DNA from 4 places in the Cutibacterium avidum 44067 genome. Region 2 is predicted to be linked to each of the others. Evidence: riboswitches for the same ligand, from Rfam matches in the RefSeq annotation. Region 2 holds a riboswitch; each other region holds the start of a gene.
The links. A riboswitch is a leader RNA that binds a small molecule or an ion and turns the genes downstream of it on or off. The one in region 2 is predicted to bind cobalamin.
Positions count from the first base shown of each region.

Region 1: it holds a riboswitch for cobalamin, as region 2 does, so the genes downstream of both, mutA (methylmalonyl-CoA mutase small subunit) here and PALO_RS00395 (anaerobic ribonucleoside triphosphate reductase) in region 2, are expected to answer to the same signal.
Region 3: it holds a riboswitch for cobalamin, as region 2 does, so the genes downstream of both, PALO_RS04860 (FecCD family ABC transporter permease) here and PALO_RS00395 (anaerobic ribonucleoside triphosphate reductase) in region 2, are expected to answer to the same signal.
Region 4: it holds a riboswitch for cobalamin, as region 2 does, so the genes downstream of both, PALO_RS07575 (ABC transporter substrate-binding protein) here and PALO_RS00395 (anaerobic ribonucleoside triphosphate reductase) in region 2, are expected to answer to the same signal.

Region 1 covers NC_021064.1:1,699,136-1,701,332, forward strand. The annotation lists gene mutA (methylmalonyl-CoA mutase small subunit) at 1-1,144, opposite strand, end outside; cobalamin riboswitch at 1,225-1,476, opposite strand; gene PALO_RS07770 (alpha/beta fold hydrolase) at 1,547-2,197, opposite strand, start outside.
Region 2 covers NC_021064.1:78,752-80,948, reverse strand. The annotation lists gene PALO_RS00395 (anaerobic ribonucleoside triphosphate reductase) at 1-1,397, opposite strand, end outside; cobalamin riboswitch at 1,473-1,683, opposite strand; gene PALO_RS00390 (YbhB/YbcL family Raf kinase inhibitor-like protein) at 1,858-2,197, shown strand, end outside.
Region 3 covers NC_021064.1:1,062,176-1,064,372, reverse strand. The annotation lists gene PALO_RS04865 (hypothetical protein) at 1-478, opposite strand, end outside; cobalamin riboswitch at 1,032-1,152, shown strand; gene PALO_RS04860 (FecCD family ABC transporter permease) at 1,314-2,197, shown strand, end outside.
Region 4 covers NC_021064.1:1,658,415-1,660,611, forward strand. The annotation lists gene PALO_RS07570 (FecCD family ABC transporter permease) at 1-197, opposite strand, end outside; gene PALO_RS07575 (ABC transporter substrate-binding protein) at 194-1,207, opposite strand; cobalamin riboswitch at 1,249-1,434, opposite strand; gene PALO_RS07580 (hypothetical protein) at 1,469-1,669, opposite strand; RNA gene rnpB (RNase P RNA component class A) at 1,686-2,067, opposite strand; gene PALO_RS07585 (zinc ribbon domain-containing protein) at 2,128-2,197, opposite strand, start outside.

The DNA.
Region 1 (2,197 bases), 910 kb from region 2:
TGCCGGTGTTGCGGGCGATACGACGCGAGAAGTCGCTCTTCGGCAGGCCGATGGCGGCGTCGAAGGGCAGGGTCGTGACGGCCTCGGCACCACCGACAGCAGCACCGAAGGTCGAGATGGTGCCTCGCAGGATGTTGACGTAGGGATCGTCACGGGTCAGCTCACGCCAGCTGGTGACGGCCTCCTGGCGGGCACCACGCTTGGCGGCCGGCACCTCGAAGACCTCACCGACGCGGTTCCACAGGGTGCGCAGGGCGCGTAGACGGCAGATGGTCAGGAACTGGTCGTGGGTGGCGGACACCCGGAAGTTGATGGCGTCGAACGCCTGCTCGGCGGTCAGTCCCTGCTCCATGAGAGCGCGGATGTACTCGACGCCGGTGGCGATGGCCCAGGCGAGCTCGTGCACGTCGCCGGCACCAGCGTTGTGGTAGATCGTGGCGTCAACGACGAAGGCGCGGGAGTTCTTGTACTTCTCGATCTTCCTGACCCACTCGCCCATGCCGGACAGATCCGGGGTGCCACCGTTGAGGGCGGCGAAACCGATCGGGTCCAGACCGAGGTTGAACGACAGTTTGTCGGGCTCGATCTTGGAATCGGCGTAGACCTTGAGGAGGGCCTCGGCGGCAGCCTCCTGGTCGTCGCGGCTGGAGACCTCGACCTTGGCCAGGTCCAGCAGCACGTCCTTGAGATCGCCGGCAATGTCCTCGGGGTTGATGGCGTCGGCACCGACCCGCAGCCACAGGGACGTCACGCCACGCTCGAGGTCAGCGATGACGGCCTTCTTGGTGAACTCGACGTCGGGATCCTCGTGAAGGGCTCGGACGTCCCACGCGTCCATGCTGCCGTCACGGATCGTCGTGCCGCGGGTAAAGGGCGGTACGCCCGGAGCGCCGAGCTTCTCGGAGGCATCCTGACGCCGGTACATCGGCTCGATCTGGATGCCGTCGACCGTGGTCGGCTCGAGGCGCTTCATTCCCTGCTCGATGTTGAGTTCCTTGCCCTCGGGGCGACCCCGGTTCAAGACTTTGAGGACCGCGTCCTCCCACTGTTCGTGGGTGACCTTCGGGAAGTCCCCGGCCAGGCTCAACTCCTCGGGCATCCTGTCCTCGACGGGCTTGGATGCGAGGTTGTCAGGATCAGTCATTCGTCAGACTCCTGCTCCGCTGTGGATGGTTGGACGACCTCGGCCGGCCCTCGAGACCTCGGACGCTGTGGCACACGCGGAGTGCACCACACGCTCTGGCAGGTATTCGGACTCATGGGCACCTCGTCTGCCGACGAGTCCTACGTCACCGCTTCCCAGACCGAAGCCCAGTGCTTGATCGACGTCCACCCGGTCCGAGAACCAGATGGGCGACGATGGTGATGTCGTTCCCACTCACCGCTGCGGGGCAGTTCCGGAGTTTCACCGGATTCCCTCTTACCGCCTTGAAACCCCGGATGGGATTCCTCGGCACCAGCACCTACGATACTAGGCTGCGCACAATCGCCTTCACGCAGCGGGGGTGCATGTGCACGATTGTGCGAAACGAACGTGAGCGGCCTTTCACCGTGCTTTCCGAACCTGCAAGGTCCGGGGCCGGGCAGCGACGGCATCAATCCAGTCGCGCAGGTGGGCGTGGACATGTCGACGGTTCACCTCATTGAGGATCTCGTGGCGCGCCCCGGGGTAGAGAACGAGGTCCACCTCACGCGAGCCCGAGTCGCGCAACTGACGCGCGACCTGGCGCACTCCCCTGCCGGAGTCCCCCACCGGGTCCTTGGCGCCCGACATCAGCAAAATGGGCAGTGCCGGTGGAGTCGCTCGGAAGATCTCGGTGGAGTTGGCGAGTTCGATGAGTCGGACGAGTTCGCGGTAGAAGGCTGCGGTGCAGACGAAACCGCACAGCGGGTCGTCGTTGTAGGCGTCCACGACGTGAGCGTCTCGGGACAACCAGTCATAGTCGGTGCGGGCCGGCAGGAAGGCTCGGTTGAAGGACCCAAAGGACAGCGTGTTGAGCAGCGGGCTGCGGGAGTCCTCCCCCACCATGAGCACCTGGGCCTGGGCCAGCCCGGTGGCGACAGTGCTCAACGGCCCCAGGGAGGAGCCGGTGCCGATGATGACCAGGCCGGCCATCTCGCGTCCCCGACGAACGGCCAGGACACGGGCAAGGAACGACCCCATCGAGTGTCCGACGAGGAACCACGGCTTCCCCTC
Region 2 (2,197 bases):
GACATCACCCGGGTGCGGCAGCCCATGTAGGCGATCTCGGTCTCGGGATGGCCGGGCACGTAGTACTCGGCGTTGAACGGGGCGTCCTGGAAGGAGAAGTTCGGGAAGAGGCGCTTGGCACTCACCCGGCAGGCCAGCCGGAACAGGTCGTGGTTGGGGTCGTCGTCGTCGAGATTGACGCCCTTCTGCACCCGGAAGATCTGGATCGGGAAGATCGCGGTCTCCCCGCCGCCCAGACCGGCCTCGGTGGCCTCCAGCAGGCAGTGCATCACCATCCGCGCCTCCGGGCTGGTGTCGGTGCCGTAATTGATCGACGAGAACGGGGTCTGCGCCCCGGCTCGCGAATTCATGGTGTTGAGATTGGCGATGAGGGCCTCCATCGCCTGGTAGGTCTGACGACGCGTCTCCTCGACAGCCTGGCGACGGACTCTGTCGGCGACCCGGTCGGTGTCGTCGATGAGCCCGGCGAACAGTTCCGCCACCTGCTCCTTCTCATGGGCCAGCGCGGCGCCATCCGGCTCCAGCACCCACCCGGAGGCCGCCTCGCGCACCTCGTCGAGATACTCCTCGTCACCACCGAGGACCTCGAAGGTCCTCGTCAGACCGGTTTGGGCGGCCTTGACGAAGGTCTTGGCGACCCCCGGCGCCATGTCTCGGTCAAAGTTCGGCACCGCCTGGCCACCGTGTTGGTCATTCTGGTTGGACTGGATCGCAATGCAGGCCAGGGCCGCATACGACCCGATCGATTGCGGGGCTCGCAGCACGCCGTGGCCGGTGGAGAAGCCGTGCTCGAAGAGATCGGTGAGGTTGATCTGGCAACAGGTGGTCGTCAGGGTGAGGAAGTCGAGGTCGTGGATGTGGATGTCCCCGTCACGATGGGCGGCGGCATGGGTGGGGTCGAGCACCTCGAGCAGGTTGAACTGCTTGGCCGACTCGGTTCCGTAGCGCAGCATCGACCCCATTGCGGAGTTGCCGTCGACGTTGGCGTTCTCCCGCTTGGCGTCAGCCTCCTCGGCGGAGGCGAAGGTGATCTCGCGCAGGGTGCGCATGAGGGCGGACTGCTGGTCGCGGGCGACGGTGCGACGCTGACGGTAGAGGATGTAGGCCTTGGCGACGTCGTCATGTCCCTGATCCATGAGGGCCTTCTCGACGAGATCCTGGATGGCCTCGACATCAGGGGTGTCCTCACCCATCTCGCTCAGTCGGGAGAGCACCTCGAGGGCGACCTCGGAGGCCAGGAGTTCGGGGGCGTCGATGCCGCAGGCGACGAAGGCCTTGCGGACGGCCTCGACGATCTTCGTCGAGTCGAATCCGATGACCCGCCCGTCCCTCTTGAGGATGGATGCTGGTACTGCTCGCTGCTGGCTGATGGACACCGGATGAAGGGTGGTCGACATGCTCTCTCCTCGAAGCAGCGCACGAGTGGAGCAAGTTCGCCCCGGGTCGTCCCGCGCGCCCGTAGTCGTACCGGGTCGCTGACCCGGGCACTGGCAGGTCTTCGGACTTCAGGGCTTTCCGTCGCCAGACGGGTTCCTACCGAGCGACGCTTCCCAGCCGGATGGCCAGTGCGTGTGTCGCCGTCGTTCCCTGTCACCGCTGCGGGGCAGTTCCGGTTTCCCACCGGATTCCCTCTTTCCTCCCATCACCGCCAGATGTCGAGAAACCCCTACATCTGGTGTTCCGTGATGGAAACCAGCACAAGATGAAGGGTATACGCGTCTCGAAGCATCCGCACACCCGCCCCCTCGTCTCGCCGTGGCGGGCGCGCTCCCCCGCGATCAGAGCCAGTTGCCACGCCCTTCGGATCGCACATCAGGCTGGCATCATGGACACACGCCCAGGGAAAGGACACAACCCATGGAGATCACCAGCACGTCCATCAAGGAAGGCCAGCCGATCGCCCTGGCCTACGCCCACACCGATGCGGGCGGCAAGAACGTCAGCCCGCAGCTGAGCTGGACGCTCGGCCCAGAGGGCACCAAGTCCTACGCGATCACCATCTACGACCCCGACGCCCCCACTGGTTCCGGCTTCTGGCACTGGATCCTCGCCGACATCCCGGCCGACGTCACCTCCCTCGACGAAGGCGGCCCGCTGCCCTCCGGCGTGCGCGAGTGGGCCAACGACTACCAGGAGGACGGCTACTCCGGCGCCTGCCCGCCGCCCGGACCGGCCCACCGCTACATCCACACCGTCC
Region 3 (2,197 bases), 980 kb from region 2:
CGAAGTCCTTTTCGAGGACGCCGTATTCGACGCGGATCGACTCACCCGGCTTGAGCTTAACGGGACCGACGGTCTCACCCTCGACCCAGCCATTGGACAGCTTGAGGCCGATGTCAGACTTGGCGGTGGTGTTCCATCCGGAGGGGAGCTTCGCCGCCGAGGTCGCCGAAATGGCGTGGTTGCTCTCAGTTTCGATCGTGCCGGTGTACGGCACGACCTGATCGGTGCGGTTGGTGAACTGGATCGTGCCGTCGCTGAGGTAGCGTCGTCCCGTCTCACCGTAATGCCACTCGGGGTATCCCTGGGCGTGGGCGGAGGCATCCGTGCACGACTCATAGAGGTGCGCGATCGGATAGCCCTGCGGCTTGGGTGGAATGACGGCGTGAGCCGCCGGCACCTGCATCATGGCAGACACTGCGAGGACTGCCGAGGCAGCCGCCGCGAGGACTCTGCGCCCTGGACGTCTCTTCAAGGGCATGGCTTTTTCATACTCCTCACGGATTCGCATCCATAGGAATTGACGTGCTTCACAGAGCCCCTGTGGAAGTCGATGCACGCCCCTGTCAAGGAGAAGATGCACGCCCCTGTCAAGGAGAAGATGCACGCCCCTGTCAAGGAGAATAGGCAACCACCCCGGGAGGATCTGCGATCCAATGCTAGCGACGCGGAGGTTCAATTCGCAAAGGGCGGCGATCTGGAATATCCAGTAATGACGCGGTTGTGAACAGGACATGAACCCGTGATGACGAGCATGTGATCGGACACCGAACTGGGACAATGGCCCCCAGGCAGCAACAAGACCACTGAAACCCGTCGACAGCCTTTGTTTCATCTCGTGGATACATACCGAGTCTGCACGTCGCCTTTCCGGGCCGCCACCACTGCATGACCTCGCCTGTAGACAGTGTACGAGTGAGACATCCGCCACTTCTGGGACATGTCGCTCGGGATGGAGATTTCGATTCTCGGGGCGGGTTCATGAATGAGTGGGACGATTCACCACCTGCGTGGTACGGTGCGTCTCGCCGGTCAGGGAACCTGGTGCGAATCCAGGACTGACGCGCAGCGGTGTGGGTGATGGCTCGCCGCGAGCCCACTGGGTGGAGACACCTGGGAAGGGGACGAGCCGCGCGACCCCGAGCCCGAAAACCTCCCGGCGAATGCAGCCGCCGTACGCCTCGCGAGATGGGCGTCAACCGCCAGGAGTTCCTTTGCCACATGTCCGCCATCGAGACACCCATCCCTGCGCTTCGCCCGGGCAACGGCAACTGTCGGACGGATCGACGTCATCGCGGGCCCACGAGGATCACCGGTTGCCCGCCGGGCCCGTACTGCTGGTCCTGGCGGTTGCCCTCATCCTGAGCGTCGTGCTCTCGCTGGCCTTCGGCACGATCCGGCTGCCCATCGAACAGGCGTGGCACGTCCTGGATGTACACGTGCGCGGAGGCAGCGTCGAGGCCACCGTGGACCAGATCGTGTGGGGGTTGCGACTTCCACGAACGGTGCTGGCCGTCGTCGCCGGGGCCGGACTGTCCGTCGGCGGCGCCGTCATGCAGACCTTGGTACGCAACCCGTTGGCCGATCCCTACATGCTCGGGGTCTCGGCAGGGGCCAGCGTCGGGGCGACAGCCGTCATCACCACGGGAACGCTGGCGGCCTTCGGCGTGTACTCGCTGTACCTGGGTGCCCTTCTCGGTGCCCTCGTCGCGACCGCGGCCGTGTTCGGCATCGCCATGGCCCAGGGAGGTCTGAGCCCCTTGCGGCTCGTCCTCACCGGTGTCGTCATGTCCTCAGCCTTCAGCGCGATGTCGAGCTTCCTGGTCTTCCACAGCAACGACCCGAAATCGGCCCAGTCCGTCCTCTTCTGGCTGTTGGGCAGCGTGGCAGGCGCCTCTTGGCAGACCCTCGTGCCGACGGCGGTGGTGGTCGTCGTCACCCTGCTGTTGCTCATGATTGGATCCAGGTGGCTCGACGCGCTAGCAGCAGGCCCGGAACTCGCCTCCTCGCTCGGGGTTCCGGTCACCGGCCTGAGAGTCGCCCTTTTCATCGTCCAGGCCATCCTCGTGAGCGCGATCGTCGCGGTCTCCGGCGGCATCGGATTCGTGGGCCTCGTCATTCCCCACCTCACCAGGCTCCTCGTGGGACCGCGCCATCGCGTCGTCCTGCCGGTCAGCGCTCTGTTCGGCGCACTCTTCCT
Region 4 (2,197 bases), 950 kb from region 2:
GCCCGCAGCTGCCACACGATCTGATCATCGAGAACGGTGACGTCGGCGCCCTCGATGAGGCGGAATCGTCGGGCCACCACCCTCGCGACGTCATGGACAGGAACGTGTACCGCCCCGGTCCCGAGCACCACGAGGACACTGCCGACCAAGGCCATGGCGAGGATGCCGGTGATCAGCCAACTACGCTGACGACTCACTTGCCGGTGATCTTCGCCAGACCGTCATTGAGGGTCTTCGCACCGTCCACGAGTTCGGCACCAGGGGTGCTCTGGGAGAACGGCACGGTGACGAATTTGTTCTCCTTGACGGCCTTCATCTGGCTGAGGACGGGGTCCTTCCTCATGTAGTCGATCTTCGACGTCGCCGTGGACCAACTGGCATCGGCGACCACGATGACGTCAGGGTTGGATGCGACGATCTTCTCCCAGGAGCCGTCTGCCCAACCGCCGTCGAGATGGGCGAAGAGGTTCTTGGCACCGACAGCGTCCATGAGGAGCTGGGGTCCGCCATGTCCGGCGCCGATGAACGGGGTCTTGTCTCCCGAGTCGAACCAGACGATCGACGTCCCGGTGCCGTGCTTGTTCCCGGTGACCTCCTTGAGGGCATCGCGCTGCTCGGAAATGGCCTTGTCAGCCGCATCCTTGACGCCGATGAGAGTCCCCACCTCGGTCATTTCCTTCCAGACATTTTCCCAGGTGGTTTCGGCCGAGGGCGTGCCCTTGGGGCAGCCGAAGGGGCTGATGTAGGTGGCAATTCCCTGTTTCTTCAGCTCATCACGCGTGCCGACGGCCTTGTCCGTGAAAGCGCTGGAATACGAGGACAGCGCCAGATCAGGCTTGGCGGCCAGGAAGGTCTCCTTGGACGGGTACTCCTTGGAGAGCACCTTGACCGAGTCATAGGCCTTCTTCCACTTCGCCGGGATCCCACTGTCAAGGTAGGCGGTGCCGACGAGCTTGGACTCACCGCCGATGGCCAGCACGTCCTCAGTGGCTCCCTGATTGAGGGTCACTGCCCTCGTGGCTGGTTTGTCGAGGGTGACCTGCTGTCCGCAGTTGGTGATGGTGATCGGACCAGAAGCCGACGCTGAGACCGAGGGGGACGACGATGAGGCGGAGTCCTTGGGGGCACCGGCACAGCCGGCGAGCAGGACGGCGGGAACCACCGATGCCACGAGGACGCGGCGAAGGGATGACGGGGTGACGGGCATGAGGAAGCCAGCTTTCTGTGTTCGGCGTGCGCGACCGGGTACCGACAGGACGGCGTCAGGTGGTCTTCGGGCTCGACCTCGTCTCCGTTCCCGGCTCCTTCCCAGTGCTCATGGCACCAGTGGCGTTCGCCGGGGCAGATCAGTCATACCGCTGCGCGTCAGCTCCGGCTTCTCACCGGATTCCAGCGCTGGTGGGGTCACCAGCAACCTGACGTGAGCATGTTAGCATCCCCTTCGTATGTTTTCCTCCAAGGGGTTACCTCACTTGAACAGGTCACCGAAACGCATCGTCGTCTTCCGGTAAACCTTGTTGTAGGCGGCTCGACGTGGATCTCGCAGCCAGCCCATTCCCTTACGGCCGTAACCGGGGATGAGGGTGCGCTTGACGGTCCTCGTGACTCGACCACGCGTCCTGGCCGAGATGGTTCTGGACAGGCTGGGAGTACGAATTCCGAACTTCATGGACCTGATGATAGGAGGGACGAGCCATCCTGTAAGCCGGGTTCTGTGGCCCCTCAGGGCCGGTGATCATCCATCTGTGAACGCCATTGCTGGCATCCTCCAGCCTTTCGGCTGCGCAGCCTACCCGGACGCTCGGGCGAGCAGCCCTCGAACACGTCCGCGACCTCACGGTCTTCTTGGCCTTGCTCCAAGTGGGGTTTGCCGTGCCGTCACCGTCACCGATGACGCGGTGGGCCCTTACCCCGCCGTTTCACCCTCACCGGCCCGAAAGCCGGCAGTTTGTTTTCTGTGGCACTGTCCCGCGGGTCACCCCGGGTGGGCGTTACCCACCACCCTGCTCTGTGGAGCCCGGACTTTCCTCGACAGCTCAAGACTGCCGCGATCACCCGGATGGCTCGTCCGACCGTCGATTCTACGGTCATTGCCGCATCGTCGCCACACGGGCAACGGCGCAATTCTCAGAAGGACTCCTCGGTGCGCACCAAAATCCGGTCGCACTCCTCGCAACGCACGACATCGTCCTCGGCG